2 regions of the Flagellimonas crocea genome follow, and region 2 is predicted to be linked to the other one. Evidence: riboswitches for the same ligand, from Rfam matches in the RefSeq annotation. Region 2 holds a riboswitch; the other holds the start of a gene.
The links. A riboswitch is a leader RNA that binds a small molecule or an ion and turns the genes downstream of it on or off. The one in region 2 is predicted to bind cobalamin.

Region 1: another riboswitch for cobalamin. It lies ahead of metE (5-methyltetrahydropteroyltriglutamate--homocysteine S-methyltransferase); the one in region 2 lies ahead of SD449_RS04035 (TonB-dependent receptor plug domain-containing protein).

The regions. Positions count from the first base shown of each region.
Region 1 covers NZ_JAUZVX010000007.1:423-12,203, forward strand. The annotation lists partial or broken gene SD449_RS18355 (gfo/Idh/MocA family oxidoreductase) at 1-61, shown strand, start outside; cobalamin riboswitch at 945-1,146, shown strand; gene metE (5-methyltetrahydropteroyltriglutamate--homocysteine S-methyltransferase) at 1,310-3,631, shown strand; gene SD449_RS18365 (aldo/keto reductase) at 4,013-4,417, opposite strand; gene SD449_RS18370 (RNA polymerase sigma-70 factor) at 4,524-5,105, shown strand; gene SD449_RS18375 (FecR family protein) at 5,176-6,120, shown strand; gene SD449_RS18380 (TonB-dependent receptor) at 6,264-9,641, shown strand; gene SD449_RS18385 (RagB/SusD family nutrient uptake outer membrane protein) at 9,659-11,233, shown strand; gene SD449_RS18390 (GMC family oxidoreductase) at 11,412-11,781, shown strand, end outside.
Region 2 covers NZ_JAUZVX010000001.1:870,713-882,493, reverse strand. The annotation lists gene zwf (glucose-6-phosphate dehydrogenase) at 1-130, shown strand, start outside; gene pgl (6-phosphogluconolactonase) at 242-967, shown strand; gene SD449_RS04070 (acyl-CoA thioesterase) at 948-1,493, opposite strand; gene SD449_RS04065 (endonuclease domain-containing protein) at 1,523-1,921, shown strand; gene SD449_RS04060 (6-phosphogluconate dehydrogenase) at 1,970-2,335, opposite strand; gene rmuC (DNA recombination protein RmuC) at 2,347-3,660, opposite strand; gene SD449_RS04050 (ABC transporter ATP-binding protein) at 3,901-4,680, opposite strand; gene SD449_RS04045 (FecCD family ABC transporter permease) at 4,680-5,711, opposite strand; gene SD449_RS04040 (ABC transporter substrate-binding protein) at 5,712-6,863, opposite strand; cobalamin riboswitch at 6,919-7,151, shown strand; gene SD449_RS04035 (TonB-dependent receptor plug domain-containing protein) at 7,221-9,083, shown strand; gene SD449_RS04030 (hypothetical protein) at 9,425-9,865, opposite strand; gene SD449_RS04025 (hypothetical protein) at 9,862-11,466, opposite strand; gene SD449_RS04020 (S41 family peptidase) at 11,768-11,781, opposite strand, start outside.

The DNA.
Region 1 (11,781 bases), on a different contig from region 2:
GGCACAGTTCCAGGAGGAAAAGGCCAACAGGTATTTGTCCGGGAATTATCGGGATTTTTAATTAGGTAATCCAGGCACGCAATACTATTGGGTTCAGATGATCAACCATGTTTATATTGGAATGCTGTCCAGTAACATAGAAAGTGGCCATCTTAAAAACAATATTTAACTAAGGGTATTGATATTGAGGTCCGTTCTTATAATAGATTTCTAACAGAGTAGTTGAATCTCTGAATGAGATTTTAAGGTCTTCATTTTAATTATGTAGTGAAGTTTGAATTAGTGAGACAGAGGCTCACTCGAATCGAGTGGGCCTTTTTGTTTTATGGAAAATTGGTAAAATTGAGCCAACTCGATTAAAGCATGCACTTCTCGTGAGATTGACCGACCTATCGGGTCAAAACACTTAAAGTTCATTTAGGGAGAAGTAAAGAAAAGAGCCTCTCAAAGTTATATATTGATGTCTAGTAATCTCAGACAGCATGATTTCTTACCGAAAAGTCATTTTTTACAAGAGTTCCTTTAAGTTAATCTATCCCTGAAAGAAGTTTTTAATTACTTAGAAACAACGCTTCGCTCGTTTTAAAGAAAAACGCAATGGGTCGTTTTTATCCCATTTGCTAAACATCTAGGATGGCCTTCAAATAACTTTCTCTTTGTGAAGGTTTTTTTATTGTTCAAAAGCGGTCGTTGACCCTATGGTGGGCGTCATGAAGTTCATAATCTGTCCGTCCTGATTGTGCAGGAAATGCAACAGTTTGTTCTGTATATTGGAAGATTACAGATCAATCAGTCCGAATTGGGCATCCAAATTCCTCTCTTTTTTTGAAGTTCTACAATCTTACGGGGCTGCCACATGCTCTTTCAATAATAAAACATTCAAATTAATTATATACTGGGATTATTACATACATTTATGCCCAAATAAGTTCTTTACTTAATTTCTTTATCAAAACGATAAGGGTTTCCGACAGATGTCGGGATTAAAAGGGAATCGTGTGTAAATCACGAGCTGACGCGCAACTGTAAGTCCGATTCCATTTTGGAATAGTATGTTTTTGCCCATAAAGCCATTGTCCAGATTCAGGATGAGAAGGCGGTAAAAATCGGACAAGCCAGGATACCTGCCCATATTGTACCCACTTTTTGGGATTTTGACGGTGCCTTCGCGTAAAGGGCAGGTCGAACGTTTGAACTTTACCGGGGATTTCCTCGGCAAATCCCGTATGCGTTCCTCTTGTTTTAAGGCATTGCGAAGTTGAGCTAAGGAGCTTTTATCTAATTGTTCAATTTTATAAAAGCTTTAGCAATGAAAACAAGCAATTTGGGCTATCCAAGAATCGGTGCCCACCGCGAGCTGAAAAGGGCTTGCGAAAAGTATTGGTCTGGCAAGAGTGCCATGCAAGATCTACTGGATGCGGGTAAAAGCATCCGAAAGGAAAACTGGAAGCTCCAGCAAGAAAAGGAAATCGACCTTATCCCATCCAACGATTTCTCATTTTATGATCAGGTATTGGATACCACACTTATGGTGGGTGCCATCCCGGAGCGGTATTCTGATCTAAAGGGACCTGATGTAAATCTTTTTGACCTTTATTTTGCCATGGCTCGGGGAGTACAAAGAGATGGAGTGGATGTCATCGCCATGGAAATGACCAAATGGTTCGATACCAACTACCACTACATTGTTCCAGAGTTTACCAAAAATCAAGGATTTGAATTGCTTTCGTCAAAAGCAGTTGATGAGTTCAATGAGGCCAAATCATTGGGTATTCACACCAAACCTGTGCTTTTGGGCCCAGTGACCTATCTATTGTTGGGCAAAGAAAAGGAGAAAGGGTTCCATAGGCTCGACCTATTGCCAGAACTTCTTTCCGTATACCATGACATCCTTAAAAAACTGACAGATGCGGGAGCCACATGGGTGCAATTTGATGAACCCATCCTTTCCACAGACTTGGCGGATAGGGAACAAAATGCCATTACAGGAGTATACGAAGGAATCGCGGAAAAATTTCCAAATCTCAAAATCCTATTGGCCAGTTACTTTGGGGAATATGGGAACAATCTTGATACCGTGCTCCAATTGCCCGTGTGCGCCTTGCACCTGGATTTAAGACGAGGTCCAAGGGAATTGGACAAAATTTTGTCCTCCGGTAAATTAAATAGGAATGTATCCTTATCTCTGGGCGTAATCGATGGCCGGAATATTTGGAAAAACGATTTCCGGTCTTCTATGGAAATTATTCTAAAGACCAAGACTCAATTGGGTATGGAGCGTGTTTTTATTTCTCCATCGTGTTCCTTGATACATGTTCCCTGTGATTTGGAATTGGAAAGGAATGAAGGAACACTTTCCAAGGAAATCAAGGAGTGGATGGCCTTTGCCAATCAAAAATTGGAAGAACTCCATAACTTAAAGACACTCGTCAGTGTTCCTGATTACGAATCCCACTCGATCTTCATGGACAATTTGGCTTCCATGGAGAAAAGGAAAAATTCCATTGTAATCCATAAGCCCTTGGTAAAACAACGCGTGGAGAAACTTCGGGAAAGGGATTACCACAGGATAACTCCCTTTGAAAAAAGAAAAATTCTTCAGGAAGCCCATTTAAAACTTCCTCTTTTTCCTACCACTACGATTGGATCCTTTCCACAGACCCAAGAGCTGAGAAATATGAGGTCACTGTATAAAAAAGGAAAACTAAGTGAAGATGAGTATGTTGAATACCTGATGAAGGAAACGATAAAAGCCGTCCTTTTTCAAGAGGAAATAGGTCTAGATGTCCATGTACACGGCGAATTCGAACGCAACGACATGGTAGAGTACTTTGGCGAACAGTTGGAAGGGTTTGTCTTTACTCAAAATGGATGGGTACAGAGTTATGGGTCGAGATGTGTGAAACCTCCCATTATATATGGAGATGTCTCCCGGCCGCATGCGATGACAGTGTTCTGGACTTCGTTTGCACAAGCCTTGACCGAAAAGCCCGTAAAAGGAATGTTGACGGGGCCGGTCACCATGCTACAATGGTCCTTTGTGCGGGATGATCAGCCCCGTTCCACGACCTGCAATCAAATAGCATTGGCTCTACTTGACGAGGTAATCGATTTGGAAAAAGCGGGCATAGGGATCATACAGGTGGATGAACCTGCCATTCGGGAAGGCTTGCCTTTGCATAAAAAAGAATGGGACCACTATCTAGACTGGGCCATAGGTTCCTTTAAGTTGTCCACTAGCGGGGTGAAGGACTCCACTCAGATACATACCCATATGTGCTATTCGGAGTTCAACGATATCATCAACAATATTGCGGATATGGATGCGGATGTAATTACTATTGAGTGTTCGCGATCCCAAATGGAATTGTTGAATGCCTTTAAAGCGTTTGATTATCCCAATGACATAGGACCCGGGGTATATGACATCCATTCTCCAAGGGTTCCAAACATCGAAGAAATTTTGGAGCTCCTACGTAAGGCGGAAAGCGTATTGCCCGCATCCAAACTCTGGGTAAACCCTGATTGCGGATTGAAGACAAGGGGGTGGGAGGAAACCAAAAAAGCCTTGAAGGTGATGGTTTCCGCAGCCCGGCAAATGAGAGAGGCCGTTGGCCAACCTTCAAATTAGGACCAAAGGGGGCCGATATCAAAATCGGCCCCTTAACAAAGAGGCCAACCGATGGGATACATGTTTCTTGCGCTTTACTACAAAGCTCTAATGTATATCGATGCAATCATTGTTCGCAGATTTTTTCGAATGGTTTCAATTTTAGTAAGACCGATTGGCCAATCTATTCCAAAATCGAGAGATAAACAGAACTACTTGAAAGGTCCCTTTAAACTATGGTTTAATAAAGAATTACCACAAATTTAACTGCGCTAAAATTATTACTTTACAAGAGGTATAGTAGTTTTTTACCTCTACAGTTTCAATACCGCTAGAGATGAGTCCTACGTGAAATGTTTTAACCGTATTGCGTCGAGAAACGGGCCTTATGGCCCTTTGTTCCTATCTATCCCCAACCCAATGGGGATAAATCGGTGCTTGCCCTGATATCCCATTGAGAAGCTTTAGGTGTTCTTCGGACAAGTTCCAACCAACGGAATCAATGTTGGAGAGCAATTGCTTTTCGTTCCTTGCGCCAATGACGATGTTGGAAACACTTTTTTTCTGAAGCAACCAGTTGATAGCGATCTGTGGTATGGATTTTCCAATTTCGCTGCTTATTTTTTCCAGAACATCGATGACATTGAACAGGAACTCGTCCTCAACCGGTGGTGCCCCAACATTCCCGCCCGATTTGATCCTGCCTGCCTTCATTTCCATTCCCCTTTTTATTTTACCTGTCAATCGACCCCAACCCAAAGAGCTCCAAACCATCATTCCAATATTCTGGTCTTTCGATTGTAGCATCCCCACCATATTAATTGTGGGGCACTTGGTAAATCGTGAGATTAAAAATTTGTTGTTAATCCGAAATTTGTAAATTGCGGGAACAAATTGTTTGCATTTACCAAAAATGAAGCCCGAATATTTGCATAACCTCAAAATCGAGCCTCTTTCGGAAAACGTCATGGAGGATGATTTTAGCGTAATATATGAGTTCTACAGGCCAAAACTTGTGGTGATTGTAAATAGTTATGTGCCTTCCCGAGAAGATGCCGAAGAGATTGTTCATGATGTTTTCATCAAATTATGGGACAAATGGGCCGATTTGCAAATCACCTCCAATCTCACAGGTTATATTTATAGCATGACCCGAAATGCCTGCTTGGATTACCTTCGTGCCAAAAAGAATAAGCTCACCAAAGAGATGTCCCTTGAGCAACAGGAGTTTTGGTTGAACCATGGAGCCTTGGCCGACGATATGGCCTCATCCATTTTGGCGAGGGAACTTCAATCCTTGGTCGACCAAGCCATAGAGCAACTTCCCGAAAAGTGCCAAAAGGTTTTCAAAAAGAGCAGGGTAGAGGGGTTGTGCAACAAGGAAATTTCGAAGGAATTGGAAATTTCCCCAAAAACCGTGGAAAACCACATGACCAGAGCTTTAAGGCAGCTTAGAGTAGCACTGGCAGAATATTTACCCTCCCTATTTTTATAAATTTTACTTTCCGACTAGGGGGTGTCTTTCTTTTTTACGTCCTGCTATTGAATACTGTTCCTAATTTAAGATGAACAACAAGGATATAAATGCACTGGTAGAAGGCCGTCTATCGGAAGGGAAAAAGGCTGAGGTTGTGAAGTGGTTGCTCAAAAACCCCAAGCAACAACAGCGTTACCATGTACTGAAAGCAAGGCATGTCGCCAAACTGCTAAAAGAGGGCGAGCGCAAAAATAAACTAGAGACCAAAAGAGAATTTGCCGATTGGTATAAATATGTAGGATATGCAGCTTGCGTTTTGCTAATGGTTGCATTGGCCTATACGTTGGTTTCTCCATATGAACAATTGGAAGAAAAACCTTCACAGATAATTTTGGCTTCTACCTCAATAGGAGAGAACAAGACCATAACCTTGTCAGATGGTACCAAAGTTACCCTCAATGCAAACACCATATTTTCATATCCGGAGAAATTTTCCGGGGCATCAAGAGAGGTGAGCCTAAACGGGGAAGCCTTTTTTGACGTGGCGCATAATGCGGAAAAACCTTTTATGGTGGATACAGGAAATGGAATGAACATTCAAGTTTTGGGAACTGTTTTTAACGTAAAGTCCTATCCCGAGGACCAACATGTGGAAACCACGTTGATTTCTGGGAAAGTGAAGGTGGTGGAGGAGCGAAATCAGAAAACCGTTGTTTTGGCACCATCCCAAAGAGCCACTTATGTAAAGGATGCCGACAAGCTCATCGTGGACAACGTGCAGACCAATAAATTTACGGCATGGCGCCAGGGAAAACTGATTTATGACGAAACTCCCATAAGACAAGTAATAAGTGATTTAAAAAGGAAATACAAGGTTGAAATATCCGTAGAATCCCCTGGAATAATGGATTATAAATATACCGGGGAGTTTGACAATCTTGGTATTGAACAGATCTTGGACCTCTTTGAGGTATCATCGCCCATACTCTATAGAATGCATAATAACCAAATAACACTATTTATGAAGCAATAAAACCAAAAAGAGAGAGGAAGGTGCGGCAACACCTTCCTCTCAGAGACTATTTAACCACATAAAATGTAATTAAACATCGTAAACTTTTCAAAATTATGGAAAAAAAGGAACTTTTTTTACCAAAGGTCCCAATTATCAGGATAATGAAAATCTATTTGATCTTAGTGGCACTTACCTTGGCCAAGTTATTTGCTTCTGAAGCAAATGCCCAAAGCATCTCATTGGAGGCAAATAATGTAAGATTAAAGCGGATTCTGAACGAAATCGAGCGTAAGAGCGATTATAGTTTTTTCTACAATAACAGCATTGTGGACGTTTATTCCAGAAAATCGCTAAAAGTTGAAAACAAGACACTGGATGCCGTACTGAGCGAACTGTTCTCGGATTCCGATATTGCTTTTAGCTTTGTGAGAAACCAGATCATTCTGTTTCCAAAGAACAACCCGGAGATTAAGGATAAAATTGAAAACCTCCTAAGCAAGCACGATATTGATAAAGTGCCTACCGCTTTGAGCCCGGACAAGATTAACGAGTTGATCAGAACCAATGTACAGTTTACTGTTAACGGAAAAGTTACCGATAATACCGGCACTCCCATTCCAGGTGTGTCGATTTTGGTAAAAGGTACCTCCAAGGGTACTACCACCGACTTTGACGGTAACTATAGCATTATGGCGGACTCCGGTGATGTCCTGGTCTTCAGTTATATCGGTTTTGTGACCCAAGAGATCGAAGTCACCGGGGAACAGACCATAGATGTATCGCTAAAAGAGAATGTGGCCGCACTCGAAGAGGTTGTCGTAGTGGGTTACGGTACACAGAAAAAATCTGACCTTACCGGAGCCGTTGGCGCAGTGGATAGCGAAACCCTATTAAAGGCACCCGTTAGCAATGCACTGCAAGGCATGAGGGGTAAAGTTGCCGGTGTAAATGTATTTTTAAATTCAGGTTCACCTACAGGTTCGCCAAGAATCGTAATTCGTGGTGTTGGAACCATCAATTCCTCAACAGACCCCCTATATGTAGTAGATGGTGTGGTAATGGATGACATTCAATTCATCAACCCCAACGATATCGAACGGATGGAGGTGCTGAAAGATGCATCTTCCGCAGCGATCTATGGTGCTAGGGGTGCCAACGGAGTTGTTTTGATTACGACCAAAAGAGGTTCAAAAGATGAAAAGATAAGTATAGGTTATGATGGTTTCTTAAGTGTGGGAAGCATCCGTAAGAAAATGGATTTGTTGAACGCGGAAGAGTGGTTGGAAGTAGTTCGTACAGGTATGGAGAACACTCCAAAGTACCGCCCTGGCGACCCTGCTCCGGTATTTACGACAAACGACCCAAATCTTTTTGATGCACAAGGTAATCCATTGTACGATACCGATTGGCAAGATGAAGCTACCAGAACGGCTTATTCCAATAACCATCAATTGTCGATTCAGCAGGGAAGCGAAAAATCATCTATCGGGGTGTTTTTGAACTATTCCCATATAGAAGGTATAATGCTGAACAACGAGTTGGATAGGATCAGCGGAAAAATTGCTTATGATGTCACTCCAAAAGATTGGTTGAAATTGGGTGTGAACCTTCTTGTAAATGATGTCAAGGATACCGAGTTCGAAGAGGGCGGCGGTGGCCAGACCCCAAGAAGAACCATGATTGAAATGCCTCCAATTTTCCCAGTAAAATTCCCTGATGGAACATGGAGCAATAGCCAAATGATCAGCGATGCCTACAACTTGGAGTCCATGTCCAACCCGGTTCACGTATTGGAAACACAGGAAAGATTCTGGGAAAGAAATCAGCTTTTTGGAAACTTCTACGTGAATTTTACCATTATGCCAGGTTTGGAGTTCAGGACACAGTTTGGTTTTGATAAGAACATCAGAAACAAGAAGGAATACTCGCCACGTGACTTGGTGAATATCTCAGCACCAAATGGTTTTGCCCGTATTTTTAATGAGAAGAGCACTTATTGGCAACAAGAGAACTACCTAACATACAATAAAGAGTTCGGTGACCACAGAATTAACACCATGTTGGGTATTAGCTGGCAAGAACGCACTTATGAGTCTTCCAACATTTTTGCCAGAGGCTTTAGTGACGACTTTTTCCGTTACAACAACATTGGCTCCGCCAGTAACCCAAGTGCACCGGAATCCACAACTAACGAGTGGGCTTTGAACTCCTACTTTTTACGTGCCGGTTATACATTTAAAGACAAATATCTGTTGACTTTGACAGGAAGGGTCGATGGTTCATCAAGATTTGGTGAAGACAATAAATACGGTTTCTTCCCTTCAATCGGTGCCGGTTGGAACATCAGTGAAGAAGCTTTTATGCAGGATGTGATCGCAATCAACAGACTTAAGCTACGTGGTAGCTACGGTATTACTGGTAACACAGAGATCGCACCTTATAGTTCATTGGCAACAGTTTCTTCAGGAACAGTTTTGCTGAATGGTACAAGGGTAAGTTCCAGTTCCGTCAATCGTTTGTCCAATCCAGGGTTGGAATGGGAAAAAACTAGTCAATTCGATATAGGTTTAGATCTTGCCGCCTTTGATTTTAGGTTACGCTTTGAGTTTGACTACTATGATAAATTGACCAAAGATCTTCTATTGGACAGACCAGTTCCTTATACAACAGGATTTACATCGGTAAGGGATAATATCGGTTCGGTTTCCAACAAAGGTATCGAGGCCATGATTACGGGAGAAATTATCCGTAAAGCCGATTTCGGTTGGGAAACTTCCTTCAACATGAACTACAACAAGAACAGGATTGAAAGCTTGGGTGAGAACGACGAGGACATCGAACCAGGACCATTCTGGGTATCCGGTAGCCAAACTATTTTACGTGTTGGAGAATCTTTGAGTTCCTTCTGGGGGTATGAACGTTTAGGAACATGGAACACAGATGAGGCAGCCGAGGCAGCCGAGGTCGGAGCCGTTCCTGGTGAGGCCAAACGATCCGCAGAAAAGAAAATCCTTGGAAAAGGCTTGCCGGATATCACGGGAAGTTTCATCAACACCTTCAGATATAAGAACTTTGATTTCACCGCAGACATTCAATTTGTGGCTGGTGTAGAGATTATGCAGCAATTCTATCACTCTACCGAAGACCGTTCAGGTATTGCCAACGGACTTGCTACCATTCTATACGATGGTTGGACCGAGAGCAATCAGAATACTCAGGTTCAGGAAATCAGGAACCAAGCGTATGCAGGGCAGAACAGTCAGGTAGATAGCCGATGGGTTGTGGACGGTTCCTACATCAGAGGAAACCTATTCTCTTTGGGCTATAACTTCAATCAGCAGTTTTTGGATATCATGGGCTTGAACCGTCTTAGGGTATATGCCAGTTTGGAAAATGCTTTCGTGATTCATTCCAAGGACTTTCAAGGGTACGACCCAGAAGCTACTTCATGGGGCGGGAACCAATGGGGACAGAACATTTTCTTCTTCCAGTATCCCAAGCCAAGAACATTTACCATTGGATGTAGCCTGAAATTTTAATACATAAAAAAGATATCATGAAAATTAAATATATAGTTTTTCTAATCGGAATAATTGTATTGGGTTCCTGTTCTGACTTTTTAGAGGAGAAACCCTTGAGCGAACTGGATTCCAATCAGTTCTTCTCAGAACCTGACCAGGCCTACAGTGCGGTAAATTCACTCTACAGGACCGGTGCTCCCAGCATGACGGATGGTGGAGTGTATAGTGGAACCCCAATGATGCTTGGAGGATACATGTCCGGGTATTTTGTTAATGAATACGCAGGTCAGGAACTCCATGTAAGCAATTCACAAGAGCTTACCCTAAACGGGGATAACATTGGAGGTTATCTTCAAGATAGATGGAGGGAACTTTATTTGGGAATCTCCAGGGCAAACAATGCCATCAAGTATATTCCCGAAACACCAGGATTGAGCGATTCTGAAAGATCACAACTATTGGCCGAAGCCAAGTTCTTTAGAGCCTTTGCATACTATTTTTTAGTAAGGTGGTTCGGTCCCGTACCATTGACCACAGAACCCTATGAATCTTTGGAAAATCTGTATTTGGAAAGAAGCCCTGTGGCCGATGTCTATACGCTGATAGAACAAGATTTGACCGATGCTCTTAATGGTGGTTTGCCAACCGTAAGCATGGTGGACAACGGTAAGCGCGTAACTGCAGGAGCGGTTGCGACCCTATTGGCCGATGTTTACCTGACCATGAGCGGAAACCCATTGAATGCGGACCGATACAGTGATGCAGCCAGCTTGGCACAGGACATAATCAATGGAACATACGGTTCCTATGATTTGGTGCAGCACGATGAGCTGTCTCCAGGAGTTGTGGATTTGGAAAACTCCGCCTACAACAAGATCAGAAAATCAGATGCATCTGCCGTCGAACATATTTACATCAAAGAATATGACCCAGAGATAGGAACTTCCGTTTATCCAAGGTACTCTTACCCTGTAGCGCTTGCTTCAGAAGTACTTTATGATATTACTAACGGAGGGTACCTACCTTCAGATGGATTTATGGATTTATATGACCCGGCAACTGACCTAAGAATTCAGGAAAAGCAATATTTTCATTCCACCTTTCAAGATTCAGGACAGACCTTTGCAACAGCACCTTACGTCTGGCATGATGATACCGCTATTTTTGAAACAGCAAACTCAGGAAAAGATTTTGCAGTATATGGTTATGCCGATGTATTGTTGATTGCGGCCGAGGCCATTGCTAGATCTAGCGGAGTTACCCCAGATGCCATTAACTATTTGGCCCAAGTGCGTGCCAGAGCTTACTGGGAATCCGACATTGCCACAGTTGAAGCAGATTTATCCGGTTTGGGAACAGAAGCCTTTGTACAGGAAGTTTGGAAAGAAAGACACAGGGAATTAGTTTTTGAATTTAAAACTTGGTTCGATATTGTTCGTACAGGACAGTTCCCAGTAGCGGATTCACCTGGTTCCATATCCTTCGTGGATGCTGTCGGGCACACCACCGAAAGAGGCAAACAGATCGAACCAAAACATATGTTGCTGCCTTTGCCTGGACCAGAACTTCAACGTAACCCAAGTTTGGGTACCGATAATAATGGTTACTAAAACATTTTAAAACTTATGAGGCCCATAGTGTTCTTCAAGAATACGGGGCCTCAGTTATAATATTCAATATATCGACGGGAATCCACAAAATGGAAATTCATGTTTCATATCCAACTTGGTTAGGATTACCAGTGATATTGATACATTTCACTCAAAAAAATAAACCAAATACAGATCAATGCAGATTATAGAGAATTCCACGGTCTACGATGCGATCATTGTGGGCTCAGGTGCAGGTGGAGGCATGTCGGCAAAGGTGCTCTCGGAGGCAGGTCTTAAGGTGGCGGTCGTGGAGGCGGGTCCATTTTTTGACCCAGCAATGCCGGAACACCAGACGCAGTTGAAATGGCCCTTTGAAAGCCCAAGAAGAGGAAAGAGTACAAGGTTCCGTCCTTTCGGGGACTTCGATGCAGCTTATGGAGGCTGGGATATCGAGGGTGAACCTTACACGCAAAAGGACGGCACTAATTTTTCTTGGTTCCGTTCGCGTATGCTTGGGGGAAGGACCAATCACTGGGGTAGGATATCCCTCAGATTTGGCCCGCAGG
Region 2 (11,781 bases):
GCGAATGTACGGTTATGCTGCAGGAGCCTGGGGCCCTGAAAATGCAGATGATTTGATAGAGGATGATGGATATTGGAGAAACCCTTCGGAGAACTTGGCGGATGACCCTGGTTATTGTGTGATTTGCTAGTATTTAGGAGTCAGGAGTCAGGAGTCAGGAGTCAGGAGTCAAGAAAAAATATGTCAGTTCGAGCGCCCGCCTGCGGCAGGCAGGCAGTCGAGAACAACTAATTAATTCAAAATGGATTTAAAAATATATAAGGATAAACAAGAGGTGGCCGAGCAATTTTCCAGCTATTTTGTAGATCAGTTGAAAGATAAAGCTGCTTTTCATGTGGCATTGTCTGGAGGAAGCACCCCAAAAATCGTTTTTGATGTGTTGGCCGAGAATTTTGCGGACAAAGTGGATTGGAGCAAGGTACATTTTTATTGGGGCGACGAGCGTTGTGTGCCGCCTTCGGATGATGAGAGCAACTATAAAATGACGGTGGAGCACCTTTTTTCCAAGATTGATGTCCCCGAAGCGAACATCCATAGAATTTTGGGCGAAAAAGACCCCGTTAATGAAGCATTGCGTTATGCCAATCTACTGGAAATAAATTTGGACAGGGTTGATGAGGTGCCCCAATTTGATTTGGTGATCTTGGGAATGGGCGATGATGGCCATACAGCCTCCATCTTCCCGCACGAAATCGATTTGTGGGATTCCGAGGAACATTGCGTAGTGGCAACGCACCCCGATTCAGGACAAAAACGGGTCTCTATAAACGGGAAAGTCATCAACACGTCCAAAGAAGTGGCTTTTTTGGTCACGGGAACATCCAAAGCGGAAAAGGTGGAAGCGGTTATTGAAAAAAACGAAGGTTCCGATGCCTATCCTGCATCCTTGGTCAATCCAATATCAGGGAATTTAGTGTGGTTTTTGGATGAGGAGGCTGCAGCAAAACTTAATCAAAATCCATCTTAACGTTTTCGCCCTGTAAAAATTCCAAATACTCGTTTACTTTAAAATTGTTGGACTCATATTTGCTATCCCGCTTAAAGGCGGATTGCTTGCGCTCCTTGCTGCGTGCGAAACGACGAATATCCTGCTTGGTCTTTAGTATAAGCCCTGGAACTGTTTTGTTCTTTCCATCCTTTCCTTTGGCCACCATGGTAAAATAGGAGGAATTGCAATGCTTTACCTCTCCTGTGGTTATATTTTCCGATTCAACCCGTACGCCTACAACCATAGAAGTTTTCCCTGTATAGTTGATGGATGCTTTTAGTGTGGCCAGTTCACCCACTTCAATCGGGTTTAGAAAATCCACCCGATTTACAGAAGCGGTCACACAATAACTTTGTGAATGTTTGGAGGCACAGGCAAAGGCTATTTGGTCCATAAGATTGAGAATGTGCCCACCGTGCACCTTGCCACCAAAATTGGAGTGGGAGGGCAGCATAAGTTCGGTGATGGAAACCCTACTTTCTCGGGATGATTTGAATTTTTTCATATGTTGTTGGGGTATTCAGAAATGCGATAATGATTATCAAATATAATCCAAAGCTTAAGGAACTTGCAAGGGAACTCAGGAGGAATGCTACGAAATCCGAAGTGCGGTTGTGGCAAAAGCTAAAGCGTGACCAAATGCACGGATACGATTTTCACAGGCAAAAGCCTATTGATGAATATATTGTTGACTTTTTCTGTAACAAATTACAGTTGGCCATAGAGGTCGATGGTTATTCACATCAACTTGAAGAAACTTGGGAGAAAGATGTTATTAAGGCAAAAAGATTGAATGAACTGGGTATTCAAGTACTCCGATTTTCTGACAATCAGATTTTAAACGATATGGATAATGTTTTGCGAGCGATTGAAGCATATATTTTTCAGTTTGAAGTTAATGGAAATACACCTCCCTCAATCCCTCCTTCTTAGGAGGGAAGGTGTTTTCCCCTCTAAAAAGAGGGGCTAGGGGTGTGTTATCTAATTCCTAAAAATCGGTGATTTTTCAGATTTTACTTCTGTGATAAAGTATTTGGTGTCGCCCAACCAGAAAAAGGTGGCGTAGCGCTCTTTATAGGTGACCTTGATGTACTGCCCTTGAAATTCCTTCATTCTCTCCACAATTTCCTTTTCACTGTCCTCCACGGAGAACGAAAACACATTGGTACCAGATAGCCCTTGGCTGATCTGTCCTTCCCATGTCTTGACCAAAACCCCTTTTCTACTGAATTTAATGAGTTCCCCAGAACGATAACCCTCACTGTAGGGCACATAATAGATAAAGGCAAAATACCCTGCAAAACCAACTAGAATGGCAGCGATAAAAATGATCAGGAATTTTTTCATGGTAGTGTTTTCTAATTGAGTTCTTCAAAATCGTCATCCAATGCACGTTTGAGCAATTTATCGTCTATGCTCTTGCTGGCCTTTGCTCCCAAGGATTTAAGTTTTTCCACTCGTTTGATCAAGTTGCCGCGCCCTGTTAGCTTTTTCATTGTGCTTTGATAGGTGTTTTGTACCGTTCCAATCTGATTTCCAATCTTTAAAAGCTCATCGGTTAAATTGGTGAAGGAATCGTACAGTTTGCCCGCCTCAGTGGCAATTTCAATGGCAAATCGCTTTTGTTTGTCGTTTTTCCAGAGGTTGTCAACCAACTTCAAGGCAGCCAAAAGCGTAGATGGGGTAACAATGATTACGTCTTTTACAAATGCATCTTCGTACAAATTGGGTTCAAAAGCCGAGGCAATCGCAAAAGCAGGCTCCGTTGGTATGAACATAAAGACCGTATCTGGGCTTTCGTCAATCAAGAGTTGATAGTTCTTCTTGCTCAACTCCTCTATATGTCTTTTAATGGAATCTATATGTTGTTTCAGGTAGATTTCCCGTTGTTTTTCATCTTCTTCGGATACGTATCGTTCAAAATGAACAATGGAAACCTTGCTGTCCACAATCATTTTTTTGCCGTCTGGTAAATGGATCAGCACATCGGTCTGGTACCTTTTCCCTTCCTCGTCCTTAAAACTGTCCTGTATTGTATATTCACGGTCTTTGGTAAGACCAGATTTCTCTAAAATACGTGTCAAAATCACCTCGCCCCAGTTCCCTTGCATTTTGCTATCACCTTTTAAGGCCTTGGTCAAGTTTTCCGCCTCTTGGGTAATTTTCAGGTTTTGACTGCGTAAATCCAACAATTGTTGTTTTAAAGCAGCGTGCAGACCAAAATTTTCCTGCTGGGATTTCACCACTTTTTCCTCAAACTCTTTGATTTTTTTATTGAGCGGGTCCAGTATGTTGTCGATATTTTCTTTGTTGCTCTTGGTAAACTTTTCGCTTTTTTCGTCAAGAATCTTATTGGCCAGGTTTTCAAATTCTTTGGTGAATTTTTCCTGAAGTTTTTCCAGTTCCTGTTTTTGCTCCAAGAGTTTTTCTTCCAGATTGTCCGATTTGGATTCTTCTTTGGCCAGAGCGATTTCAATTTCAGATTTCCTGTTTTGAATCTCCTTTATTTCCTCTTTCAGTGAGGACTCTGTTTTTCTAAATTCGATTTCCTTGCTTTCCCAAACACTCTCTGTTGACTTGGTCTTTAGTTTTTGAATGTACACCCCCACAAAGAGACCTATGCCCAACGTGATGATGAATCCTATAATGATGTAGATAAGTTCTGCGCCCATTAAAAAATTTCTGAAGGATAAAGATAACGGATTATAAAGATAAAAATGCCATTTCAGTGAAAGCAGAAATCCACAAAAGGCATATTGAAATTTGTCAGTTCGAGTGTTTTTGAAAAAAAAAATGTATCGAGAACTAGAATTTCAAGCCTAAAAACAATTCTCGATACAAAATTCCTTTAGAATTTCACTCGAATTGACGGTTTTGACTCAAGAAAACTTCAAGATTTAGAAAGGCAACCCCTATTTTGAAACTTTAAAAGAACCCGTTTTAGCATCAAACTGCACCATTTCCGAAGGGAATAATTTGTCGAAGTGTTTTTGTTCGATGAGTTGACAAGGGTCTCCGAAGGGATGGTTCTTTCCGTCCAAGATCAATATGCGGTCGCATAACTGAATGGCCAGTTCGATTTCGTGTGTAGTGAACAGGATAGTTTTTTGTTTATCGTGCGCCAATGCTTGAAGCATTTTTAAAATCTGCACTTTGTGATAGAGGTCCAAATGCGTGGTGGGTTCATCCAACAGGATTAACGAAGTGTCCTGGGCCATGGCCCGCGCTACCAATACCCGTTGTAACTGACCATCACTGAGTTCGTGGCATTTGTTGTTACGGAGATCGTTCAGCAAAAAGGCATCCAAACTTGTCTGAATCTGTAGCTTATCTTCCTGTGTCAATGTACCGAGCCAGTTGGTGTAAGGCTGTCGTCCAAGGGCGATCAATTCCTGAACCGTGAGATTTTTAGAAGCGGGTTGTTCCGTTAATACCACACTGAGCTCTTTGGCCAACGTTGCTGAGGTATATTTTTCTAACGGTTTGCCATTCAAATGTATATCTCCAGAAAGTTTTGCTTGAAATCCGCCCAAGGTGCGCAGCAAGGTAGATTTTCCGATACCGTTAATGCCCACAACACCACAGAGCATTCCAGCCTCCAAATCAAAATTGATGTTTTGTGCTATGGTTTTGGAACCGTACCCAATGGACAAATCGGCAATGGACAATATGTTTTTCTCCGTTTTCGCCATCAGAACATCATTTTACGTTTGCGGACCAAGAGCCATATTACCACAGGAGCCCCTACCAAGGATGTAATGGCGTTTATGGGCAACACGCTGGCGGAATTGGGCAGTTGCGCCAAGGTGTCGCACAACAGCATTAGAATGGCACCGTACAGCATCACGGCGGGAATCAACACTTTGTGTTCCATAGTATCGAAAATCTGTCTGGTTAAATGGGGAACGGCCAACCCTACAAAAGCGATGGGACCTGCAAACGCGGTTATTCCGCCTGCCAACAATCCAGTTGCGATTATAATGGTCATTCTAGATTTTTTCAAGGAGACCCCCAAACTTCGCGCATAGTTTTCGCCCAAAAGGAAGGCATTCAACGATTTTATCGAGACAATACTCATTAAAACACCGACGGCTACGATGCTTCCCAACAAAAATAATTGATTTACGGATAGATTGCCCACGCTTCCGAAGGACCAAAAATTAAACCGTTGCAAATCCTCTGCACTTGAAAAATAGGCCAGAACGCTCACAATTGCAGAAGTGATGCTGCCGAACATCAACCCAATAATGAGTAAGGCCATAGTGTCCTTTACCCGTTGGGCCACGATCATTACTATCAAAAGCACCAAAAAACTACCAAAACTTGAGGCGATGGATAGGGTTATATCACCCAGAAATGATAGGGAGGTGTACCCTGCCAAAATGGATGTACCCATTAAAAATAAGGCAGCGCCCAAACTGGCCCCCGAACTGATACCCAATACAAAAGGGCCAGCCAAAGGGTTTCTGAACAGGGTTTGCATCAAAAGTCCGCTCAAAGCGAGTCCAGCACCCACCAAAATGGAGGTAAATGCCTTGGGCACCCGATAATCCCAGATGATGTACTCCCACGAAGCAATTTCAGGACTTTCCCCGAATAGGGTAGACAACATATCGGCAAAAGGTATAGTAACCGACCCCGAACTGATGTTCAATAGCCACGAACACAGCAAGGCGAGCACCATCAGTAAAAACGAAAACCGATATGTTCGACCTCCTTGCATTTATTGTAACGGTTTGATGAATTGCAGTTCGTGTTGCGGCAATAGTTCGGGATGCAATATTTTGATGAGGTCTTTCAATACCAAATCGGGCCTATGTGGGGCCGATTCATAAAAAATGAGCCCTCCCGTTTCGCCTTTGTCAATGGCATTGGAAAACACATTTTTGCTTTTGAAAGCATCAAACTGTTGATGGTGTGGATTGGCTTCGGCCAATTCGTTATACGTGGTTTCGGCTGACGGATTGAACCAATATTCGGCGTCTTGGGCTTTTTCTAAAACCGATTCCAGACTGAGTCCTATGCTGCCCGTTTCGTTGTTATCGGCCCAAAGATAATCGGCATTGGCATCCTCCAGAAACTTGGCCATCCAGCTTTTCCCGCCTGCTACGTACCATACGTCTTTGTACAGTCCGCCTGTTAAAACCGTGGGTTTGGTCTTTGCTTTTTGGGCCAATTCCTTGGCTTGTAGGTAGGAAGATTCAACTTCTGCAAAAATACTATCGCCCAAGGCCTCTTTTTGAAAGAAAGGTGCAAAGAACTTGATCCATTCCGCTTTTCCCAAAGGGGTGTGTTCTACCCAATCGCCGTTGTAGACCACGGGCGTCCCTGCTTTTTTGATAATGTCGTACGCCTTGTTTTCATTGTTGATGCTAAACCCGACAATAAGCTCTGGATTCATGGCGAGCACCATTTCAGTGTTAAGCATGTCGTTCATGCCCAGATTTTGAATTTGCCCGTTTTCCACCAGTTTTCGAGCCTCTGGGGAAGAAATGTAATCCGTATTGGGAAAACCGACCACGGTATTGAGTTCGCCCAATTGCGTTAGGGGCTCAATGTGGGTGGTGGAGGTAAGCACCACTTTTTCAACAGGAGTGCCAATAATGGCATCGTAGGCATCTCTTGGAAAGGACATTGCTATCAATTTTTCCTTTGGAACCAGGGCGTAGGTAAAATTGTCGGCACCTGGCCAAGCAGAGGTGACTTCAATAATGGTTATATCGCCTTCTTTTTTTATCGTGAAGCCCTTTGCATACGTAATGTTCGATGCTGTTTCTTGAATTTGAACAGGTTGCTGCTTTTTTTCTTGTTTACAACCCGTCAGCGCTACCAGAAGCAATACCAGTGGTAGAATCAATCGATGTTTTTGTGCCATGGGTCAAAAGTAAGATTATTTAATTTTTGCGGAAAAAGATTAAACAGATTGATTAGCTTTGGCCCCGAATTTTGGTTCGCACGGAGTTTCCGTGGGATTAAAAGGGAATCCAGTGAAAAACTGGAGCTGTTCCCGCAACTGTAAATGTATGTGCCGAATCGGCACTGATGTTTTTTGAGCATCAGTACGTAGTAGGCGATTGTCTCTTCTTCAAAGCCACTGCCCAATGGGTGGGAAGGTAGGAGACAAAACACAAGCCAGGAGACCTGCCAAATTCAAACAAACAATGTTAAACTTTCGGGATAAAAGTTTACGTATGCATCACATACTATTCTCCCGTTTATTCAATTAAACGAAATGAAAAAAAATCATTTATGGTTGATTACCGCCCTATTGGCGGGCAAGGGAATTTTTGCACAAAATGTACAGCAAGATTCACTTAAAGTGCAACAACTGGACGAGGTTGTTGTAAGCGACTCAAAATTTGAGTTGAAACGAGAAAACTCAGGAAAAACAGTGATCAAAATCACTGCTGAAGAAATGCAGCGCAACCAGGGCAGGACGGTTGCGGAAATCATCAACACCAAAAGCGGTATCGAGATTGCAGGTAGCCGCGGTCGTGATGGGGATGTGCTTGGGGTGTATGCGCGTGGTGGCCGTGGACGTCAGGTTTTGATCATTATCGATGGTGTTCGTGTGCAGGATCCATCTACATTTTCTGCAGAGTACGATCTTCGCTTGCTTTCGCCCAATACCATCGAATCCATTGAGATCATTAAAGGAGCGGCAAGTACGCTTTATGGAACCAATGCGGTAACGGCCGTGATCAATATCACAACGAAAAAGAGCTCCGAAAAGAAGATTGCAGGAAATTTTGAAACGAGCGTAGGGACCAATCAAACAGCCGATGACCAGAATTATAATATCGGGAGCATTCAAAATTCTGCGAATGTGAACGGTACTTTGGGCAAGTTCAATTATGGGGTCGATTTTTCCAACCGATATAAGAGTGGGCTCTCTGCCGCGGTGACGCCAGAGAACGAAGAGGACATTTTTTCCCATTACAGCACTAATCTAAAGCTAGGGTATCAGTTTTCGGAAAGTTTTGGGGTTCAGGTTTATGGTAATCAGACCAAGTTCAAGAATGAATATGATGCTTCAATGGCCGAAGCTGATAATTTGGGTGAAAATGAGCAGCAACGCGTAGGTCTGTCATCAGAATTTGATTATGGCAAAGGTTCCATTCACTTGAACGCTGCCTATACGGACTATGAGTCCGTGGCCAATGACACTTTTGGGGAAAGTATGACCGAAGGAAGTAATTGGGTGTTGGACGTGTACAATAAATACGTTTTTGCTGAAAAGTTCCACACGGTACTTGGGGTGAATTATATAAAGGTTGAAGCGATTTTTACAGAAGAAGTGGATTTTACCATTGTTGACCCTTATGCCAATGTGGTCTATGTTTCGGATTTTGGATTGAATCTGAATGCGGGCGCCAGACTGAACAATCACTCCGAATATGGAAACCATTTTGTGTACAATGTGAATCCATCATTTGTGTTTGATACTGAAGATGGATATGTAAAATTGATGGGGTCGTATGCTACATCGTACATCACACCGAATCTAACGCAATTGTTCGGTGCTTTCGGCGGGAATCCAGAATTGGAGCCTGAAGAAAACGCTACCATTGAGGGAGGTATTGAATTTAAACTCGATAATACTTTCCGAATCAGCACGGTTTATTTTGATAGAAACGAGACGAATGCCATTGGTTACGATGCCAATTTTATGAGCATCAATGTGGCGGATGAAATTGATGCCAATGGGGTAGAGGTAGAAGCTACGTGGTTGCCTTGGAGCAGCTTTAGCGTCAATGCCAACTACACCTTCACGGAACGGAAGGGCGACAATGCCATCCGTATTCCCAAGCACAAGGCGAATGTGTCTTTGTGGTATCAATTCTGTGAGAGTACCGATGCGTCATTGACCTACGCTTACACTGGTGAACGTTTTGATACGGATTTTGCTACGTTCTCGGATATTGCCTTGGAACCATTTTCACTGTTGAACTTTTCCATTAGGCACGAACTGATTAAGAATAAATTGAATGTATTCTTGAATGCGGATAATTTGCTGAACGAAGATTATCGTGAATTGCTAGGTTTCACCACCCGAGGACGAAACTTTAGGATCGGGCTCAACCTGAACCTTTAAAAAGGAAAAGCGGCCGATAGGCCGCTTTTTTATTTTGATTAGGTATTGAGTAATGTTGTGACAATTTCTTTTAGACTTACGATGCATATTCAATTTCAATTTCCCTTTTTTTGCCTTATATGGGTCAAAAGCCCAAATGATAAGTTCTTTTGCCTTGGAAACGGGAGTTTTAGTTAAAACCTTCCTTATATGATTTCCAGAATTACTTAGTTTTCCAAGACCCCTGCTTCCTCGACCATATTGTTCAAGCGGGTCCCTCTATATACCCAAGAAATGGGTGTTTTTTGGAGCAATTTTATGTTAAAGTAAGTTATACCTTGGATTGTGTAGTATATTACTGCCTATTCTTTTGGCCTGTTTTCTTCAATCCATTTTTCCAGATTTCCTATTTTCTGTTTAACAAAGATTTTCCAATTTGTAGTCGATGTTAGCCCCTCATTGTCCAAGGCTTTTAAATACCAATCTTTGTGCCTGAACATGGGCATATTAAGAAAGTCTTCAAAATCGGCTCCAACAAACCAAATATTATCAATTAATTTTATTGTTTGATTCTTGTTCAGGTCTAGGTTGTTAAATAAGTTATGATGTTTACCCCAACTAAATATTTCAATTAAATCTAATTCAAAAAGTTTGTTCAGTACATCTAACCCATGTTTCTTGGCTTTTTTAGTAGTAAAATCACGGTATCCTAGATTCTGAAGTATTGAATAAATGAACTCCACACCATCATTAGGGATAAAAATATCCAAATTTTGTTCATCAAAAATATTTTCTTTTATCATGGTAATACGAATTTAACGTCCCTCACTTTTGACCAAATCCCCGCAGCTCTGAAGTCTAAAGTTATTGTAGCAGGAATATTACTACTGGAAGCGGTTATAGGTCGGTAAGTTATAAAGTTCCCATTTCCCATATTGGCTAAAATTACTCCATCTGCTTTATTTGTTTTTGATATTGCGTGTTTTGTTAGTGCCTTAAAAAGTTCCGATGCTTTTGCAACTGGAGTGTTAGTCACTACTTCTCTTACAGTATTATTGTTTCCCATCTTACCCAAAAGCCTAACTTTCTTGACCATGTTGTTCAAGCGGGTTCCTCTATATACCCAAGAAATGGGTATTTTTTGGAGCAGCTTAATGGCAACTGGGGCACCTACTTCAAAAAGTGCTATCTCCAAAACAGGTGTTATACCTGCAACAAAACCACCTGTGACAGCATCGAACATTCGGTTATTGTAATCCTCCGTAATGGCCTTTGCCATAGTATAAAAGGCCTGTAGATCAGATTTTGTGAAAGTTCCATAATCTGAGACCAAACTGTCAAAATAATCGGCCATTAAAATACCCTCCTGCCCATGGAGCGTGCGTAGGCCTTGGGCCATCATTTTTATGGATTTCACGCAATCGTGTCCCACGCCGCAAGGAGAATTGGGCAACATTTTTAATTTAATGTACCAAGCGGAAAAATCTTTAACATTTTTGGATACTATCCCGTTTATTTTGTTGGCTTCTACAAATTCAATAACCCTGCTCACTTCATACTTATTCTTTGAATCCCTGACCCAGTACGCCTCTGGTGAAGCATATACAAAGCCAAGGTCGCTGTTGAGCTGGTGCAATTGTTCGTGAGTTACCACTATTTTGGTAATTACATCGGAGTCGGCCAACGGAAGGTCGGAATCGTTTGAGGAACCTCCACCTCCGCCACTTCCTCCATCGGAGCTTCCGCCGCCACCGCCCACACCATCGAAAGGATTGGGTGAGATAAAGCAAACCGTATTGTTCACTATGTAGGTGTCTTGGCAACCAGGCCCTGCAACACCTTCGCCCAAGCCGTTGTCCGTGTGCCCGCCATAGTTACATATTTCCGTGGTGTAGTTTATGCAACCACCCGCAGAGGCCATAAGTTTTTCGTAGTCGAGCGGTTTTGCTTCAATGCTCCCAGAAAATGCGGTGTTAGGGTTTTCTTTAAAACTTTCTAAATATGCCTCATCGGGAATGTATACAAAAAGATAAGCTTCTGGATCTTGCCCGTCCTTATTGGAAATTACGAGGTTCTCGAAATTGGGCCAAATATCATCTTCCCTAATCACGCTAAAAGTGTAATAGTTGTCATTTTCAAATGATTTTTTAATGACATTGGTGGAATCTATTTGAAAATTGTATTCTCCTTTTTTATCGGCGGTGTTCTTCTTTATTTCCTTAACAACTACATCGTCGTAAAGTTTTTTAAGTTCATGAAATTCATCAAATTGTCCTTTTACAGTAATTATTTCGTTCAATTGTGATTCCTCCAACAACAATTGTTCTTCGAACGTCTTGTTACATGCATTAAAAATCAACAGTACGAATAGAGATGTGAGTAATAGTTTGAAATTTGTTTTCATGATATAATGGTTAAGTTTACTATTTTGCGGATAGTGGAAGTACTTTTTCAAAAAGCAATCACGAAGAAGCTTTTGCTAATGTAGTGGGGAGATACCTCATGAATTAGAATTAATAATAGCCAACTTTAAAAAATTTCTGGCTAAAGTTTAATTAAGAGGTTGATTGCAATTTATAAAAAAATTCGGAATAAAGGATACGTATTTTACTTACAAAGGGTTAAAATAAGAATTATTGATATTTGAAAGAAGTGTTCACCTGAACCTTTAAAAGAAGAAAAGCGGCCAATTGGCCGCTTTTTTATTATTTGTTCAACT